3 regions of the Pseudomonas sp. TMB3-21 genome follow, and region 1 is predicted to be linked to each of the others. Evidence: riboswitches for the same ligand, from Rfam matches in the RefSeq annotation. Region 1 holds a riboswitch; each other region holds the start of a gene.
What was found. Region 1 has a riboswitch for cobalamin ahead of ACYZTS_RS20770 (CbtB domain-containing protein). Riboswitches for the same ligand answer to the same signal wherever they lie in the genome.

Region 1 (6,511 bases):
GATACACCGCACTCGGGTCGACCTGATAACCGCGCGCTGGCTGGATCCCGACGAAGGTCAGGCCAAAGCGCAGCCCGGCGATCATCATCCGTCCGCCACGGTACATCGGATCGCTGTCCGGCGGCCCCCAGCGTTCCAGCACGGCTTGGCGATTGGCCTGCGGCAACGCGTCGAACATCTGCAGGTAGTCATCAAGCGGAAGGCTTTGATGACAAGGACGCTGGTCGAGGGTGTCGAGGTCATTGCTGACGCCGCCGAGCAATTGCTGGATCAACGCGGTGCCACTGTCCGGCAGTTCGGCCGGCAGCGGGTAACCTTGCTGATGCAACGCCCGCAGGATATTCAGTGCTGCGGCCGGGGTGTCGAGACCGACGCCATTGCCGATGCGTCCGTCGCGGGTCGGGTAGTTGGCGAGGATCAGGGCGATGCGTTTTTCCGTGTTGGGTACACGCGCCAGATCAACCCAGCGCCGCGCCAGTTCAGCGACAAAATCCATGCGTTCGGGCTGGGCTCGATAGCACACGACGTCCGACTGACTGCGCTCGCTGCGCCACGCCAGATCCTTGAAACTGATCGGGCGGCTGATGATTCGCCCGTCCAGTTCCGGCAGCGCAATGTGCATCGCCAGGTCACGGGGGCCAAGGCCCTGCTCGCTGGCGCGCCAGCCGGGCTCGTTGTCCTGCGCACAAATCGCCTGAATAACCGGAATATTGCGGCGAAAGGGTCGCAAATGCGGCGCTTCAGGGCTGGACTGGGCGAAACCGGTGGTGTTGAGAATGACACTGGCGCCAACCTCATCAAGCCAGTCCTCGACCACCGTCAGGCAGCCGGGTTCTTTCAGACTGGCCACGGCAATCGGCAACGGATTGAAGCCGGCCGCTTGCAGGCGCTGGCAAAAGACATCGATGAACGCAGTGTTCGCGGCCTGCAAGTGCGAGCGATAAAACAGCACCGCCGCCACGGCTTGACCGGGCTGCCATTCGCCTTGCCAGTCACTCAGGTTCGCAGGGCTTTTGCGCGGATGGTAGATCGCGGTGCGTGGCAGGGTTTGTGGCTCGGCCCAGGCGTAATCGCGACCGAGCCAACCGCTCGCCAGGCAATGAAAGAAGTTCAGCGCATTGTTCATTCCGCCCTGACGCAGAAACTGCCAGAGGCGATCGCGATCTTCCGCATTCACGGTGCTGAGGTCGCTAAGCTCCGGGTCCGGGCGATCATCACCCGGCACCAGAATCAGCTGCACGCCGCGCGCGGCCAGCTCGACCAGGCGCTCGACGCCGTAACGCCAATAGCCGATGCCGCCGTGCAGGGAAATCAGAATGACCTTGGCGTGGCGCAATACATCGTCGACGTACAAATCCACCGACGCATGATTTTGCACCTGCATCGGATTGGCCAAGCGAACGCTCGGGTAATCATCGGGCAATTGCTGCGCCGCTTCCGCGAGCAACGCGAGGCTGGAATCGCCGCTGCACAAGATCACCAGCTCGGCGGGCGTCTGGCCGAGGTCGGCAATATTGTCATCCGAAACAAAGCCGCCGGGCTGGGTCCTGAGCAGGTGCATGGCTTAAGCGCTGAGCGCGGCGCGCAGTTGCGCTTCAAGCAACGCGGCGTCGAGCTCCTGACCGATCAGCACCAGGCGCGTGGTGCGCGCTTCATCGGCTCCCCACTGACGGTCGAAATGCTTGTCGAACCGCGTACCCACGCCCTGAATCAGCAGGCGCATCGGTTTGTTCGGGATCGCCGCGAACCCTTTCACGCGCAGAATGCCGTGCTTGACCACCAGTTGCGTCAGCGCATCCAGCAGCAGGCTTTCGTCGGCTTGCGGCAGTTCGATGGAGATGGAGTCGAAGGCATCGTGGTCGTGATCGTCTTCACCTTCATGGTGATGATCGTGATGGCTGTGGCGGCTGTCGATGTGTTCTTCGGAACCGGCGCCGAGGCCGATCAGTACGTCCAGTGGCACGCGGCCGCTGCTGGCTTCGATGACCTTGACGGCGGGCGGCAGTTCTTCGGCGACTTCCAGGCGCACGCGGGCAAGGTCTTCGGGGCTGATCAGATCGGACTTGTTGAGGATCACCAGGTCGGCACTCGCCAGTTGATCGGCGAACAACTCATGCAGCGGCGATTCGTGGTCCAGATTCGGGTCGAGTTTGCGCTGGGCATCCACCTGATCCGGGAACGCCGCGAAAGTGCCGGCGGCAACGGCCGGGCTGTCGACCACGGTGATCACCGCGTCAACCGTGCAGGCGCTGCGGATTTCCGGCCACTGGAAGGCTTGCACCAAGGGTTTCGGCAGGGCCAGGCCCGAGGTTTCGATGAGGATGTGATCAAGGTCGCCGCGACGGGCAACCAGCTCACGCATCACCGGGAAAAATTCTTCCTGAACGGTGCAGCACAGGCAGCCGTTGGCCAGTTCATAGACGCGGCCGTTGGCTTCCTCTTCAGTGCAGCCGATCGAACATTGCTTGAGGATTTCGCCGTCGATGCCCAGCTCGCCAAACTCGTTGACGATCACCGCGATACGACGCCCCTGAGCATTGTCGAGCATGTGCCGCAGCAAGGTGGTTTTGCCCGAGCCGAGGAAACCGGTAACGATGGTGACGGGAAGTTTGGCCAGTGTTTTCATCGGATGCCCTATCGCAAGGTGGCGGGCATACGGGACGACAATCGCTGCGACAGACGCGCGCGGAAGAGTTCGCCACCGGATCACCCCGCCCGGTTGTAGTGAGAATCTGTGTCGAGGCAGGTCTCCTGGCTGACGGTGTGCCGGCCGTTGGGCCTGGCATTCGCTGCGCCTTCCCGCGGATCCGTAGGACAGGATCTGCAGTGGCGTGGCAGCAAACAGCACCGTTCACAGTTGCGGGGGCAGCCGCGGCATTGACCGCGTTCCCTTCTTAGCTTCGGCAAGTGCCGAAGAACCTCGAAGGCGCAAGGCTACGCATCGCGTGGGAGCGGGTCAATGTCCGGGAGTCGTCGCCGACGATTGTGGTCAGGGGACTTGCTTTTATTGAAGGGCTTGCCTGTGATGAGGATTTTCCTGTGGCGAGGGGGCTTGCCCCCGTTCGGCGGCGAAGCCGTCGTCAGACCTGCTCGCGCGGTATTTCTGGAAGAATGATGGGGTCGCTTCGCAACCCAACGGGGGCAAGCCCCCTCGCCACAGGCAAATCTCCTTACCACAGGCAAGCCCCCTCGGCACAAAGATGAGAACCCATGCTAATTGACGCCAAACCCCCGCCCATGCTCTCCTACACGCTTTGTTACGGGTGCCCTTCACAGGGTGAAACGGGAAACCGGTGAATCATGTGCTTTACTCAAGGCCATGTCAGTCCGGTGCTGCCCCCGCAACGGTAAGCGAGCGAAGCGTCAGATCCACTGTGTCGGGTTATCGACATGGGAAGGTGGTGCTTGCAGGTTTCGGCTGACGCCAAACCCCTCGTGAGCCCGGAGACCGGCCCGCAACACACAGTGATCGTTTCGTTCGCTGAATGACAAACCCGCGGTGGGCGGGCGCTGTTCGAACCTCTGCGTGCCTGATCCGCAGGGATTTCATGCGCTCTATTCACCCGCTGACAGACCAGAGGGAAGCGCCATGTCGACCATCAGCAGCACCGGCAGCACTGCCGATAAAAGCACCACCACAACCCTGACCCAACGCCTGACTGCTGCCGTATGTGCATCGATCCTTGGTGTGTCCCTGGTGTATTTCGCCGGTTTCTCGCACATTGAAGCGGTCCACAACGCCGCGCACGATACCCGTCACAGCGCTGCCTTCCCGTGCCATTGAGACCTGCCGACATGATCAAGCGTATCGCGCAAACCGCAGGTTTCTCCGGGCTGCTGGCCGCCCTGTTGCTGACACTGCTACAAAGCTTCTGGGTTTCGCCGCTGATTACCCAGGCCGAGACCTACGAAAAATCCGAACCGGCTGCCGTTGAACTTCACGAGCACGCTGCCGGTGCGGCCGCACACAGCCACGATGGCGAAGCATGGGAACCGCAAGATGGCTGGCAGCGCGTGCTGGCCACCACCGGTGGCAACCTCGTAGTGGCCGTCGGTTTCGCCTTGATGCTCGCCGGTCTTTACACCCTGCGCGCGCCGACCAAAACCGCTCAGGGCCTGCTCTGGGGTCTGGCCGGTTACGCGACCTTCGTGCTGGCGCCGACACTGGGCCTGCCACCTGAGTTGCCGGGCACGGCCGCCGCCGATCTGGCCCAGCGCCAGGTCTGGTGGATCTGCACGGCCGCTTCCACCGCAGTCGGCATCGCCTTGATCGTGTTCAGCCGTCATTGGTTGATGAAGGTTCTGGGCGTGGCAATCCTCGCCGTCCCGCACGTGATCGGCGCACCGCAGCCGGAAGTACATTCGATGCTCGCCCCGCAAGCGCTGGAATCACAGTTCAAAATCGCTTCGCAGTTGACCAACATCGCCTTCTGGCTGGCCCTGGGCCTGATCAGTGCATGGTTGTTCCGCCGTAAAAGCGCTGGTCAATACGACGCATGACAGATGCCAGCGCAGCGCCGACATTAGTGATCGGCCTGGGCTGCCAGCGCGGCTGCCCGGCCAGCACGTTGCGGGCCCTGCTCGATCAGGCCCTGCAAGCGCATCAGATCGGGCTTCATCAGATCAAGGCCCTGGCCAGTATCGATTTGAAGCGTGAGGAAGCGGGCCTGACAGAACTGGCTGAACAGCTGGCGTTGCCCTTGACGTATTTCAGCAGCGAACAACTGGCCGGTTATCAGCTGCAACTCAGCCACCGCTCAGACATCGCGTTCGAGCGCACCGGCTGTTATGGCGTAGCGGAAAGCGCAGCGCTGGCGCTGGCCGAGCAGTTGAACCAGGCGCCGGCGAAATTGCTGATATGTCGGCAGAAATACGCCCAAGCCACACTCGCTTTGGCCTCCACAGCGTAGTAACCCCGATTACTTCCATCTTTGATCATGAGCAAACTTCATCTGAAGCGTTGCCCAGCCTTCTTTCTGACAGGAACCGACGATGACCGTCTACTTCATTGGCGCAGGTCCCGGCGATCCGGAATTGATCACGGTCAAGGGCCAACGGCTGATCCGCAGTTGCCCGGTGATCATCTACGCCGGCTCGCTGGTCCCGGCCGCTGTCCTCGAAGGCCATCAGGCGGAACACGTGATAAACAGCGCCGAGTTGCATCTAGAACAGATCATCGAACTGATCAAGAGCGCGCATGCCAAGGGTCAGAATGTGGCGCGCGTGCATTCCGGCGACCCAAGCCTGTACGGCGCCATCGGCGAGCAGATTCGCTACCTGCGCGAGCACGACATCCCGTTTGAAATCATTCCCGGCGTGACCGCGACAGCAGCGTGCGCGGCGCTGTTGGGGGCTGAACTGACGCTGCCGAACGTCTCGCAAAGCGTGATTCTGACGCGGTATGCCGACAAGACCGCGATGCCCGCCGGTGAAGAACTGGGCAATCTTGCGCAGCATGGCGCGACCATGGCGATCCATCTGGGGGTCAATCACCTTGATAAAATTTTGCTGGAATTGCTGCCGCATTACGGCGCTGACTGCCCTATCGCAGTGATCCACCGGGCGACGTGGCCGGATCAGGATTGGGTGGTGGGCACGCTGGCGGATATTGCCGAGAAAGTTGCAGCCAAGGGATTTCGCCGCACAGCGTTGATTCTGGTAGGCCGGGTATTGGGCAGTGATCAGTTCAGCGAGTCCTCGCTGTACCGTGCCGGGCATGCGCATCTATATCGCCCCTGAGCGCTTGCCACTCGTTCCCACGCGTGGGAACGATCAAGCACTGCGCAGTGACACGATCACCCATAAAAAAACGGCACTCACGGGTGCCGTTTTTTTGTTTCTGCAGCGAACACCTTAGTAGTAGGCGTTTTCTTTCTGCGTATGGTCTGTCACGTCACGCACACCCTTCAATTCGGGAATGCGCTCGAGCAAGGTCCGCTCGATGCCTTCGCGAAGGGTCACGTCGGCCTGACCGCAGCCCTGGCAACCGCCGCCGAACTTCAATACGGCGATGCCGTCGTCAACCACGTCGATCAAGCTGACCTGACCGCCATGGCTCGCCAGCCCCGGGTTGATCTCGGTCTGCAGATAATAGTTGATACGCTCGTTGACCGGGCTGTCGGCGTTGACCATCGGCACTTTGGCATTCGGCGCCTTGATGGTCAGTTGGCCGCCCATGCGGTCAGTGGCGTAGTCGACGACCGCGTCGTCCAGGAAAGCTTCGCTGAACGAATCGATGTAAGCAGTAAAGCTTTTCAGCCCCAGTGCGGTGTCTTCAGGTTTTTCTTCGCCTGGCTTGCAGTAGGCAATGCAGGTTTCTGCGTACTGGGTGCCAGGCTGGGTAATGAAAACGCGGATGCCGATGCCCGGGGTATTCTGCTTGGAGAGCAGATCAGCCAGGTAATCGTGGGCGGCGTCAGTAATAGTAATAGCGGTCATGGAAACTCCTCGCAGGCTTGGGCGCAGTTTACGCCAATCATCGCGCCGGACAAAGTCCTAGTATTTTTGTCGG
Region 2 (6,511 bases), 750 kb from region 1:
AAACACCGTGCGTGTTTCGGCAACGCCATCGTGATCGGCATCGCGCAACAGAGAGATTCGATTCGCGCTGGGCACGCCGGCACCGGCGCGGCCCATGACTTTCTCGGTGACCCAGCCTTTGATGCCTTTGCTGTCGTCAGGCTTGGACGGTGCATTGGTTTCGGCCACCAGTACGTCGCCATTGGGCAGCACGTAGAGCCAGCGCGGGTGATCCAGGCCTTCGGCAAACGCCGCGACTTGGGTTCCCGCTGCCGGAACCGGTTTGGCTCCTTCGGGCCACCCGATCGCGGGCGCGATGTTCACAGTCGGTATCAGGGTCTTGTTCGGTTCCGGCAATTTTGGCGATGGCCCGGTGCCATCGGACACCTGCAGCGTGGAGGTTTCGCCGCAGGCCGCAAGCCCTCCGGCGAGTACGATGACGAGAGCGAGTTGGGGCTTGCGCATGCTGATCTTCCCTATGAATGCAGTGGCTTGATCAGTAGAGAAGCGCAAACCCGCGATGGTTCAACCGATCAGCCACGCGCTTCCTTGAGGAGCAGGGCGATGCCGGGGTGATAGTTGCCGGCCTCATTGTGCAACTTGCGGTAGGCGTACGGGAAATACCAGGCGACGGCGCAGGTGTGTTCCTTCTGCAAATCGTCGACCATGTCCTGGAGCTCTTCCGGGGTGGCGCTGTGCTGGGATTTTTGCGGCGCTACGAACAGGCAGCCGAGTTTCAGATCGCTGGCGTAGCTGATTTTCCTCGCCTCGCTGGTGATATCGGCCAATGCCTGTGTCAGGTTCAAGCTGTTGACCTTCGGCCAGCGTTGTGAGGCCTGAATGAAGGCACGCTCTTCGCTGGTGGCAATCAGCAAGTCGGCGCGAGCGTTGCGTTCACCTTCTTCATTCTGTTTGCGGGTCGGTGTTTGCTGCAGCGTGACCATTTCCGCCATCCACGCAGCGGCCGAGAGCACGCTGAGGTTGGCTTTTTCGTCATGCCAGTAAGGCGTTTCGTTATCGCCGCGCACGGCGTTGAAACGGTCGATGCAATCGAACCAGCGTTCGAGCGCCGGGCGCAGGAATTCCAGCTTTGGATTGCTGATGATCATGCCTTGCATGTGGCTCACCCTTGTTATTGTAATGTGGCAGATGTGGCTCTTTGATATCACTGCTTGAAGTGTGGCACAAGATCGGCGACAGCAAATGGATCGACGTAAGTTATTTACCCCGCTGCCTCCCGGCTTCAATTGACGCTCCACCCCCAACCCTCTAACCTTCGCCGCTTGTTTCAGGTGCTCTGTGGCCGTGGCCGACAGGGTGAAACAGGGAAACCGGTGAGTGCGCTCTTCCAGTACATGGGAAGCCACAATCCCGGCGCTGCCCCCGCAACGGTAAATGAGTAAACACTGCGTCTTGAGCCACTGTGTCGATTGTCGACATGGGAAGGCGCGCAGTCAGGCGAACGCCGCTCATGAGCCCGGAGACCGGCCTGATTCATCCAACGGCATCACGGTGGGCGATGCCAGGCTTTTTGCCGTCTATTCTTGTGTCTGCCCGCCGTTATCCAGTCTCAACGGAGAGCTCCCCCATGACCGATTACCCTGATCGTGACGAACGTCATCTGGCGCGCATGTTGCGCAAAAAAGCCGTGATCGACGAACGCATCGCCAATTCCCCCAACGAATGCGGCCTGCTGCTGGTGCTGACCGGCAATGGCAAAGGCAAAAGCAGTTCGGCGTTCGGCATGCTCGCACGGTCGATGGGCCACGGCATGCAGTGCGGCGTGGTGCAGTTCATCAAGGGGCGCAACTGTACCGGTGAGGAAATGTTCTTCCGGCGCTTCCCGGAACAGGTCCGCTTTCATGTGATGGGCGAGGGCTTCACTTGGGAAACCCAGGACCGCCAGCGGGACATCGCCGCCGCCGAAGCCGCGTGGGAAGTCTCTTGCGAACTGCTGCGCGATCCGTCGATTGGCCTGGTGGTGCTCGACGAATTGAACATCGCGCTGAAGCATGGCTACCTCGATCTCGATCAGGTGCTCAGCGACCTGCAAGCGCGACCACCGATGCAACACGTAGTGGTCACCGGTCGGGGTGCAAAACCGGAGATGATCGAACTGGCCGACACCGTCACTGAAATGGGTGTGATCAAACATGCTTTCCAGGCCGGGATCAAAGCGCAAAAAGGCGTAGAGCTGTGAACCAGCCACGTCATTGCCCGGCGGTATTGATTGCCGCGCCGGCTTCCGGCCAAGGCAAGACCACCGTCACCGCCGCGCTGGCCCGGTTGCACCGCAATCAGGGGCGCACGGTACGCGTGTTCAAATGCGGACCGGACTTTCTCGACCCGATGATTCTCGAACGCGCCAGCGGCGCGCCGGTGTATCAATTGGACATGTGGATGGTTGGCGAGCAAGAAAGTCGCCGACTGTTGTGGGAAGCCGCCGCCGAAGCCGACCTGATTCTGATCGAAGGCGTCATGGGGCTATTCGACGGTACGCCGTCCAGCGCCGACCTGGCGCGACACTTTGGTGTGCCGGTGCTCGCCGTCATTGACGGCACGGCGATGGCGCAGACCTTCGGTGCCCTGGCGTTAGGGCTGGCGAAATACCAGCCGGATCTGCCGTTCGCCGGCGTCCTGGCCAATCGCGTCGGCACCCTGCGTCACGCGCAATTGCTGGAAGGCAGTCTGACCGAAGGTTTGCGCTGGTACGGCGCTTTGTCCCGCGAGACCGGGATCGAATTGCCAAGTCGCCATCTCGGCCTGGTCCAGGCCAGTGAATTGAACGATCTCGATGTGCGCCTCGATGCGGCGGCCAACGCGCTGGCCAGCAGTTGCGAAGTGGCGCTGCCACCGCTGGTGGAATTCGCCGCGCCAGACGTTATCGCTGTCGAGCCATTGCTGGCCGGCGTGCGGATTGCGGTGGCGCATGACGAAGCGTTTGCGTTCACCTACGGTGCAAGCCTGGATGTGCTGCGGGCCATGGGCGCCGAGCTGCTGTTTTTCTCGCCGATCCGAGATGCCGATCTGCCCGAAGCGGACAGCCTTTATCTGCCCGGTGGCTACCCGGAATTGCACCATGTAGCGTTGTCGCAGAACACCTCGATGCTGGAGGCCATTCGCGCCCATCACGCGGCGGGCAAACCGCTGCTGGCCGAATGTGGCGGCATGTTGTATCTGCTCGACTCGCTGACCGATGTCGAAGGCACTCGCGCTGAACTGGTCGGGTTACTGCGCGGCGATGCGGTGATGCAAAAGCGCCTCGCCGCGCTGGCCTTGCAAGCGGTCGAGCTGCCGGAAGGCCTCTTGCGTGGCCACACCTACCATCACTCGCTGACCTCCACCGAACTTGAGCCGATTGCCCGCGGGCTGAGCCCCAATGGCGGGCGCGGGGCGGAGGCGGTGTACCGCGAAGGGCGAATGACGGCTTCGTACGTGCACTTTTATTTTCCGTCGAATCTTTCAGCGGCTGCCGCGTTGTTCGCGCCCGACCTTAAGGACGCCTTCGCGAGCAGGCTCGCTCTCACAGTTGAAGATATGTTGCCTGAAGAAACTCGTTCCACTGTAGGAGCGAGCCTGCTCGCGAAGGGGCCATGAGCGACAACGCCTTCACTCAGGCAGAGCGCGAGGCCGTCTACAAAGCCATCGCCGAACGCCGCGACATGCGCCATTTCACCGGCGGCACCGTCGAGCCCGAACTCCTGCAACGCCTGCTCGAAGCCGCTCATCACGCGCCAAGCGTCGGCCTGATGCAGCCCTGGCGCTTCATCCGCATCAGCGATAAAGCGTTGCGCGGTGAGATCCGCCAACTGGTAGAAGCAGAGCGCATCCGCACCGCCGAAGCCCTCGGCGAGCGCAGCGACGACTTCATGAAACTCAAAGTCGAAGGTATTAATGACTGCGCCGAAGTACTGGTCGCGGCGCTGATGGACGACCGCGAGCGACACATATTCGGCCGTCGCACGCTGCCGGAAATGGACATGGCCTCGCTGTCCTGCGCAATCCAGAACCTGTGGCTGGCGTCCCGTGCCGAAGGGTTGGGCATGGGCTGGGTGTCCTTGTTCGAGCCGCAGGCACTGGCGGATCTGCTGGGCATGCCGGCCGGCGCGAAACCGCTGGCGGTGATTTGCCTGGGCCCGGTCGAGGCATTCTATCCGGCGCCGATGCTGGTACTCGAAGGCTGGGCGCAAGCGCGTCCGCTGAGCGAAATGCTCTATGAAAATTATTGGGGAGTGGGGCAATGAGTGTGGCGTTATTGAGTGTCGCCGCGGTTGCGCTGGATGCGCTGCTGGGCGAACCGAAACGCTGGCATCCGCTGGTGGCGTTCGGCCGTTTTGCCGATCGCATCGAGCGCCGTTTCAACGGTGAAGGTCGCGGCTGGCGCAGTCATGGCGTTACCGCGTGGGTGATCGCAGTGGTGCCGCTGACGTTGCTGGCCACGGCGTTTTCCTGGGCGCCTTACATCGGCTGGATGATCGAAATTGCGCTGCTGTATTGCGCGCTCGGCATGCGCAGCCTTGGTGAGCATGTCGAGCCGGTCGCGAAAGCGTTGCGCAGCGATGACCTCGATGAAGCGCGCAGGCGGGTCGGTTATCTGGTCAGCCGCCAGACCAGCGAGCTGGATAAAACCGAAGTCGCCCGCGCCGCCACCGAGTCGGTCCTGGAAAATGGCAGCGACGCGGTGTTCGCCGCACTGTTCTGGTTTGCCGTGGCCGGTGCACCCGGCGTGGTGCTGTATCGCTTGAGCAATACGCTTGATGCGATGTGGGGTTATCGCAACGAACGCTTCGAGCGCTTCGGCTGGGCGGCCGCGAAGATCGACGACGTGCTCAACTACATTCCTGCCCGCCTGGTGGCGTTGACCTACGCACTGCTGGGTAAAACCCGACTCGCGCTGAAATGCTGGCGCACCCAAGCGCCGCAGTGGGACAGTCCGAATGCCGGTCCGGTGATGGCCGCAGGCGCCGGTGCATTGGGGGTCGAACTGGGCGGGGCGGCGATTTATCACGGTGAGTTGCATCAGCGCCCGCAACTGGGCGAAGGCGTGCTGGCGGACGCCGATTCGATTGATCGTGGCTGGCAATTGGTCCAGCGCGGGGTATGGTTATGGCTGCTGATTCTCTGCGTCGGAGCTGAATTTTATGCTTGAACACGGTGGACGCTTGCGCCAGGCCGCGCTCGAATACGGCATCGCCGAAGGCGAGTGGCTGGACCTCTCGAGCGGGCTCGCGCCCTGGCCTTTTCCTGTCCCGGAAATTCCCCTGCGCGCGTGGGCACGCTTGCCGGAAATCGACGATGGCCTGGAGCAGGCAGCTTGCGACTATTACGGCGCCGCACACTTGCTGCCGGTGGCCGGCTCACAGATGGCGATTCAATTGCTCCCGCGCTTGCGCCGCGTCGGCAAGGTCGGTGTGTTGTCGCCGTGCTACGCCGAACATGCCGAAGCCTGGCGCCGCAGCGGTTACATCGTGCGTGAGGTGCTGGAGCAGGAAGTCGATTTCTATATCGATAACCTCGACGTACTGGTGGTGGTCAACCCGAATAATCCCACCGGTTTGAGCCTGCCTCCGAGCCGACTGCTCGGCTGGCACACAAAAATGGCGCAACGCGGTGGCTGGCTGGTCGTCGACGAAGCGTTCATGGACAACACGCCGCAGTTGAGCCTGGCGCCTTTTGCCCATTTGGTCGGTTTGATCGTGCTGCGTTCGTTCGGCAAGTTTTTCGGCTTGGCCGGGGTGCGTCTGGGCTTTGTGCTGGCTGAACGCAAATTGCTCAGATTGCTCGCCGAACAGGTGGGGCCCTGGGCCGTCAGCGGGCCCACTCGCGTCATCGGTCAGGCCTGTCTGCTCGACACCGACGGCCACGCACGCCAACGCCTGCGCACCGAAGAAGCCAGTGAGCGGTTGCGGCAGTTGCTGGAAAAATCCGGCTTCCCTGCGCAGGGCGGCTGCGCGTTATTTCAATGGGTGGTCACCGACCGTGCCGAGCAGCTGCACGACTTCATGGCCCGGCGCGGCATTCTCTTGCGACTGTTCATCCACAGCAGCAGCGTCCGTTTTGGTCTGCCCGCTGACGATTGCGATTGGCAGCGCCTTGAGCAAGCATTTATGGCGTTCAACAAGGAAACCCGATGACCACGTTGATGGTGCAGGGCACCACTTCCGATGCCGGCAAAAGCACACTGGTGACGGCATTGTGTCGCTGGGTCACGCGCCAAGGCGTGCGGGTGGTGCCGTTCAAGCCGCAGAACATGGCACTCAACAGTGCCGTGACCGCAGACGGTGGCGAGATCGGTCGCGCGCAAGCAGTGCAGGCGCAGGCGGCTTTTTTGCCGCCGCACACCGACATGAACCCGGTGCTGCTCAAGCCCAACAGTGACACCGGCGCGCAAGTGATCATTCATGGTCGCGCGGTCACGACGATGAACGCGGTCGCTTATCACGACTACAAAACCATCGCCATGCAAGCGGTGCTGGCGTCCCATGAACGGCTGAGCGCAGCCTATCCAGTGGTGATGGTCGAAGGCGCAGGC
Region 3 (6,511 bases), 710 kb from region 1:
GCCCTTTCCCGTGAGGGGGAGGGCAGCGCTATTTGCTTCACACCGGCTTCAAGCCGGCCTGATCCGCAGAATCTGCGCGCCGTCGAACGGGTCGACCAGGTAGTGCGCCTGCACGCCAAATGTCTCGCGCAAACGGTGGGGCGTCAGCACTTCCAGTGGTTTGCCCAGCGCCACTAGACGCCCGCGTTCGAGCACCGCCAGACGGTCGCAACTCAACGCCTGATTCAGGTCATGCAGGGCGATCAGCGTGGTCACTGGCAACGATTGCACGACTTGCATAATCGCCAGTTGATGCTGGATATCCAGGTGATTGGTCGGCTCGTCAAGCAGCAGAATCTGTGGACGCTGGGCCAGTGCGCGGGCGATGTGCACGCGTTGGCGTTCGCCGCCGGACAGACTGTGCCAGCTGCGTCTTTCAAGATGCGCCGCATCGACATCGCGCAACGCCTGCTGGACGATGGCGTCATCCTCACTCGACCATGGGCGCAAGGCCGACAGCCAGGGCGTGCGGCCGAGGGCGACGGCGTCAAATACGCTGATGGTGTCCAGCGTATCGGCCTGTTGCTCGACCACGGCGAGGGTCTGCGCAATCGCACGTCGCGCCACCGATTTGAGTGTTTTGCCATTGAGGTAGACGGCGCCCCGGCCGGGGATGCGCAAACCGGCCAACAGTTTCAGCAGGGTGGATTTGCCCGAGCCATTGGGCCCGACAATGCCCAGGGTTTCGCCGCGTCGCACCTCCAGATTGACGTTGTGCAAAAGCTCGACGTCGCGAACATGAAACCCCAGGCCTTCACATCGCAACACGGCGTCGCCAACAGACTGCACGGCATTCATCGCGCATTCCTTCGGCCGATCAGAATCAGCGCGAACACCGGCGCGCCGACCAGCGCGGTGATGACGCCCACCGGGATCACCTGGCCTTTGATCAGCGTGCGCGAGAGGATGTCGGCGGCAATCAGGAACACCGCGCCCCCCAGCGCACTGGCCGGCAACAGGCGGGCATGTTGGGTGCCCAACAACAGCCGCGCAGCGTGGGGGATGACCAGCCCGACGAAGCCGATCGAGCCGACAATCGAGACCATCACCGCCGTCACCAGCGCCGCGCAACTGATCAGCAGAAATTGCACGGGACGCACCGCGATGCCTAGCGAGGCGGCCGAGTCGGCACCAAACGTGAAGGCGTCGAGTGTGCGCCGATGCCACAGGCAAACAAGCAAACCGACCAACGCCACTGGAACCGCCAGCCACACTGACGGCCAGCGCACCCCGCTGAGATTGCCCAAGAGCCAGAACATGATGCCGCGCGCCTGTTCGGCGCTGGCCGACTTGGTGATCAGAAACGCGGTCAGCGCATTAAACAACTGCGAGCCGGCGATCCCCGCCAGAATAATCTGCCCGGTTCGCCCCGGCGCACCGCTGGCCCGCGCCAGCAACACCACCACCGCGAAGGCTGCCACCGCGCCGGCAAACGCGCCGACTGACAGCGAAATCAGCCCCGCACCCAAGCCCAGCAGCGTCACCAGCACGGCGCCGGTCGAGGCACCGGCGGAAATGCCCAGCAGATAAGGATCGGCCAACGGGTTGCGCAACAGCGATTGCAGAATCACCCCGCACGTCGCCAGCCCGGCACCACAGGCCGCGGCGACCAGGGCGCGGGTCAGGCGGTAATTCCAGACGATGCCTTCATCGATCGGGTCGAGCACATGACCGGCGGCCCACAGTTTGTTCGCGAGCACCTGAAACACCACGCCCGGCTCAATGGCCGTTTCACCGATGGTCACGCCGGCAATCACTGCCGCCAGTAAGGTCACCAGCGCGAGGACTGTACGCATCAGCATCGCCGTCATTGCCCCAGGTCGTAGCCGTGGATGGCCGTCGCCAGGGTTTCCAGACCCTCGAACATGCGCACACTGGCCTGCATGGCCATCGCATCGAGAATGATGATGCGGTTGTGTTTCACCGCGTCCATGTTGCGGGTGACCGGGTCGCTGCGCAGGAATTCGAGTTTTTTCAGGTGGTCGTCAGCCGGGAAGCGGCGGCGGTCCATGCGCGCGATCACCAGAAAGGTCGGGTTGGCCTTGGCGATGGTTTCCCAGCCCACGGTCGGCCATTCTTCGTCGGATTCCACCACGTTGCGCACGCCCAGGGTGTTGAGCATGAAATCGGGAATGCCTTTGTGTCCGGCAACGTAAGGGTCGATGTCGAGGCTGGCGCTGGAGAACCAGAACAGTGCGCTGGTGTGGCGCAAATCCTTGTTCTGCGCGGCCGTCGCCACCGACTTCGCCAGGCTGGCCTTGAGCGTTGCTATCAGTTGTTGGCCGCGCGCCTGCACGTTGAAAATCTGCGCCAGTTGGCTGATGCTTTTGTACAGGCTGTCAACGCGAAAGGCTTCGAGCCGCGTGCCGTCGGCGCCGACCAGGTTGTCCTTGGCTTCGCAATCGGAGGGTATCAGGTAGGTCGCGATGTTCATCTCATGAAACTGCTCGCGGGTGCCGACCGCGCCTTGCGGCCCGACCATCCATTCCAGCTCGACGGCGACCAGTTGCGGACGCTTGCCGATCACCGCTTCAAAACTCGGTTCGTTGTCGGCCAGACGCTCGATGCGGTCATTGACGGGCTGGTATTGCGCCAACACATTGTTGAACCACAACGAAGTGCCGACCACCTTGTCGCTCAGGCCCATGGCGTAGAGCATCTCGGTGCCGGCCTGGCCAATGGTCACCGCGCGGCTCGGCGCCTGGGCAAACGTCAGCGTGCTGCCGCAGTTTTCCACCGTCAGGGGATAGTGAGTCGGTGCCGCATGGGCGAGGGTGGAAAAACCCAAGGCAGTGACGAGGGTGGCAAGGCGCGACAGCCGCATGACGCAATCTCCGGTTGACCGTACATAAAAGCAGGGTACGGACTGGAAACACATCGTTGATCGCTGCCGTTGTAACTCGGGAACCGGGCGCAAGGATGTCCTTCCCGGACACCCCGCCGGTTAGTGATTTGCTTGGCCGGCAGGTCTCCTGACTGATGCGTCGTCGCCTGGCTCCAGCCTTCCCGGGAATCATCCCAGTGGCAGTTGAGGAGCAGGCTCGGCATCTACAGTTGCGGGGGCAGTTCCGTTTGATGCCATGCAAGGCACCTCGGATTCCCTATTAATCCCATTTGGAAACCGGCGGCGGGCATGGTAGTCGATCGGGCGTCGTAGCGGTCCGGATTTTTTTCAGCGGGTGCGATGTCGAGGAGGCCTGGCGTCAGCGGCCGACGGCACACAGTTCACCGGACGCGCGGATCAGCGCCTGACCGTGCAGTTGATCCTTGATCAACGTTGCGCGGGTCTTGCCCAGCCAGTGCGGGCAATCCGGGTCGGTGCGATACCGCGAAAAAGCCGCATATTGCTGCAACAGACGCTGCTGCAACTGATCCAGTTGCGGGCGAATCTGCTTCTCCAGATCTAGTCGAGGGGTAGGGGGCGCCTTGCCCGCTGCCTGCCATTGCGCAAGTCGCCCGTATTGCACCACTTTGCTGGCCTCAATCTGCGCGGCGATCAGGTCGGCGAACTCGTCCGCGTTGACCTTGTTCTGCGTGGCCTGCCTGCGTGCATCGGCGATGACCAGCGCCTCCCGCGCGTTGTCCTGGATCGGCTTGCCGCTGTCCCACTTGGCCAACGCCGCCAGATCGCCGATGTTCAGGCGTTCGTACATGGTCGCCAGCAGCGGTTGCAGACTGTCGGGTGCCGGCGAAGGCGTGGCGGCGTGTCCGGCGCCCGCGAACAGAGCGAGCAGGGCGGCGAGCAGCGGCAAACGGGAAGAGCGGCACATAAGCAAACCTCTTGGATCGCGCGGTCATGGTTATGTACCACAGGTGCGAGGGGGCATGTATCAGGATTGATATATTTGTCGAAGATCTACGGTTAGCATGGCGTTTCATCAGCGCACCTGACGCCAGGTTCATCAACGCAGCCGAGTGAGTCGCACCTTGACCGAAAGACGTCAATTCAGCGGTGGCATGAAGGGCAAAAACCTCCGCTATCTGAATGAGCCATCTCAGCCGGCTCGGATCACCCGCACCGGTTTCCTGCTGCTTGAGCATTTCTCCCTGCCCGCATTCACCCAAGCGCTGGACACGATCGTCACGGCCAATCTGCTGCGCCCGGGTTTGTTCTCATCGCGCACCTTCGGCCTGCATGACGGCGAGGTCATCAGCGACCTCGGTCTGGTGATCCGCCCCGACGGGCGCATCGATACATCGGCAATCCATGACCTCGATCTGTTGGTGATTTGCGGCGGCTACCGCACCGAACTGAACGCCGGCGATGAACTCAACTACTTGCTGCGGCTGGCGGCGGATCACGGCGTTATCCTTGCCGGCCTGTGGAACGGCGCGTGGTTTCTCGGCAGCGCGGGGGTGCTCGATGGCTACCGCTGTGCGATTCACCCCGAGCACCGTCCGGCACTGGCGGAAATTTCCAAAGCCACCCATGTCACCAGCGAACCTTATGTGATCGATCGAGACCGGCTTACCGCGTCCAGCCCTTCGGGGGCTTTTCACATGGCGCTGGACTGGATCAAGGGCTTGCACGACAAGGCGCTGGTTGAAGGCATCGAGGATATTCTGGCGTTCGAGGAATCGCGCTATCGGCGCATCAAGCTGGCGGAAAATGTCTGCGTCAGTGCACCGCTGCGAGAAGTGGTGAAGCTGATGGACGCCAACCTTGAAGAACCGCTGGAACTGGAGCAGTTGGCGATTTACGCCGGTCGTTCACGCCGCCAGCTGGAGCGTTTGTTCAAGGAACAACTGGGTACCACGCCGCAACGCTATTACATGGAGCTGCGCATCACCGAGGCCCGGCGGTTACTGCAGCACACGGAACTGTCCCAGGTGGACGTACTGGTGGCTTGTGGCTTTGTGTCGCCCAGCCACTTCAGTAAATGCTACAGCGCCTATTTCGGCTATCGGCCGTCCAAGGAAAAGCGTCTGGTCAAGTAGCCTTGGAGAGGCGGGACTGAATGCTCCAGTCCCGATTTTTCAGCGGGCAGACAGCGGCGGAGTGCGCGGCGGGATCAGGCGTTTTGACCCTGTCGATTCGAATGCCGAGGCGAAGCGCAACAGGTTGGAATCGTCGTAGGCGCGCCCGGCAAATGTCAGCCCGACCGGCATGCCGATATCTGCCATCACGCCCATCGGCACCGTCACCGTGGGCACGCCGAGATGACGGATGGCGAGGTTGCCGTTGGCCACCCAGACGCCGTTGCTCCAGGCAATATCGGCCGACGCTGGCTCGATATCGGCATTGGCCGGTGCGACGTCTGCGACGGTCGGGAACAGCACCGCATCCAGGCCCAGTTCATCCATCCAGTCCTCAAGGTCGATGCGCCGGGTTTGCTCGAGCCCGCGCAAGCCGTCCGCCACCGTGCTGATTTCATTCCACGGCGTGATGCCGCGTTCAGCCATGCGCACGTATTCGTCCATGCCGGCGACGAGATCGCCTTCACGGTTGGGCAGGGTGCCGGGGTCGTGCGGGAAAATCAGCGGGCCGTCGACATCCACAAGGCGGTTCAGCTGCGGATCGCCGTTGGCTTGCAGAAAATCATCGAAGGCCCAGGCGGTCAGGTCCCACAATTCGTGGTGGAGAAATTCCTTGGACACCAGGCCTCGCGTGAACACCGTCGGTGCGCCTGGACGATCGCCTTCGCAATTGGAGACCAGCGGGAAGTCGACGTCGATCACTTGCGCGCCGGCAGCTTCGAGCGCGTGTCGGGCCTCTTGCCAAAGGGCGATGACCGAAGGCCGCGTGTTGATCCGTTGGCCCGTTGGCCCGCCAATGCCGGGCGCCTGCGCGGTGCCTGCGTCGGGGTCGGCGTTGATGTACATGCGCGGTATGCCGAAGCGCTTGCCGGCCAGCGCAGCGCTATCAGCCGCCAATTGCGGATAAGCGGCCGGGCGCACCGAGGCAACGCTCGGAATCGGCACCCAGGGTTGCAAACGCCACAAATCGCCGCGGGTGTCGGGGTCTTCCGCGACCACCACATCGAGCACTTCCAGCAGATCCGCCATGGTTCTGGCGAACGGCACAACCACGTCCATCGTCGGCGTCAGCGGCCAGTTGCCGCGCACCGAGATCACCCCGCGTGACGGCGTGTAGGCGCACAGACCATTGTTCGACGCCGGCCCGCGACCGCTCGACCAGGTTTCTTCGGCGAGGCCGAAGGCAGCGAAACTGGCGGCCGTCGCTGTGCCTGCACCATTGGAGGAACCCGAGGCAAAAGGCGCGGTGAGGTAGTCGCCGTTATACGGGCTCTCCGCCCGGCCATAGACGCCGCGTTGCATGCCGCCGTTGGCCATCGGCGGCATGTTGGTTTTACCCAGGCAGATCGCCCCGGCGCCGCGCAGCCGTTCAATAGTGAATGCGTCGCGATGGGCCAGCAGATTGACGAAGGCCGGGCTGCCCGACGCAGCGGTCAGACCTTTCACCAGGTAGCTGTCCTTGGCGGTGTAAGGAATGCCATCGAGCGGGCCGAGT

Region 2: it holds a riboswitch for cobalamin, as region 1 does, so the genes downstream of both, cobO (cob(I)yrinic acid a,c-diamide adenosyltransferase) here and ACYZTS_RS20770 (CbtB domain-containing protein) in region 1, are expected to answer to the same signal.
Region 3: it holds a riboswitch for cobalamin, as region 1 does, so the genes downstream of both, ACYZTS_RS17740 (ABC transporter substrate-binding protein) here and ACYZTS_RS20770 (CbtB domain-containing protein) in region 1, are expected to answer to the same signal.

Annotation. Positions count from the first base shown of each region.
Region 1 covers NZ_CM142718.1:4,577,023-4,583,533, forward strand. The annotation lists gene cobN (cobaltochelatase subunit CobN) at 1-1,561, opposite strand, end outside; gene cobW (cobalamin biosynthesis protein CobW) at 1,565-2,626, opposite strand; cobalamin riboswitch at 2,725-2,938, opposite strand; cobalamin riboswitch at 3,245-3,471, shown strand; gene ACYZTS_RS20770 (CbtB domain-containing protein) at 3,590-3,784, shown strand; gene ACYZTS_RS20775 (CbtA family protein) at 3,796-4,500, shown strand; gene ACYZTS_RS20780 (cobalamin biosynthesis protein) at 4,497-4,910, shown strand; gene cobM (precorrin-4 C(11)-methyltransferase) at 4,993-5,739, shown strand; gene nfuA (Fe-S biogenesis protein NfuA) at 5,854-6,438, opposite strand; gene ACYZTS_RS20795 (acyltransferase family protein) at 6,496-6,511, opposite strand, start outside.
Region 2 covers NZ_CM142718.1:5,326,033-5,332,543, reverse strand. The annotation lists gene ACYZTS_RS24235 (PQQ-dependent sugar dehydrogenase) at 1-444, opposite strand, end outside; gene ACYZTS_RS24230 (hypothetical protein) at 513-1,097, opposite strand; cobalamin riboswitch at 1,253-1,486, shown strand; gene cobO (cob(I)yrinic acid a,c-diamide adenosyltransferase) at 1,568-2,179, shown strand; gene ACYZTS_RS24220 (cobyrinate a,c-diamide synthase) at 2,176-3,576, shown strand; gene bluB (5,6-dimethylbenzimidazole synthase) at 3,573-4,223, shown strand; gene cbiB (adenosylcobinamide-phosphate synthase CbiB) at 4,220-5,128, shown strand; gene cobD (threonine-phosphate decarboxylase CobD) at 5,121-6,113, shown strand; gene ACYZTS_RS24200 (cobyric acid synthase) at 6,110-6,511, shown strand, end outside.
Region 3 covers NZ_CM142718.1:3,865,483-3,871,993, forward strand. The annotation lists gene ACYZTS_RS17730 (ABC transporter ATP-binding protein) at 49-837, opposite strand; gene ACYZTS_RS17735 (FecCD family ABC transporter permease) at 834-1,838, opposite strand; gene ACYZTS_RS17740 (ABC transporter substrate-binding protein) at 1,847-2,863, opposite strand; cobalamin riboswitch at 2,985-3,180, opposite strand; gene ACYZTS_RS17745 (chorismate mutase) at 3,243-3,809, opposite strand; gene ACYZTS_RS17750 (GlxA family transcriptional regulator) at 3,967-4,977, shown strand; gene ACYZTS_RS17755 (amidase) at 5,017-6,511, opposite strand, start outside.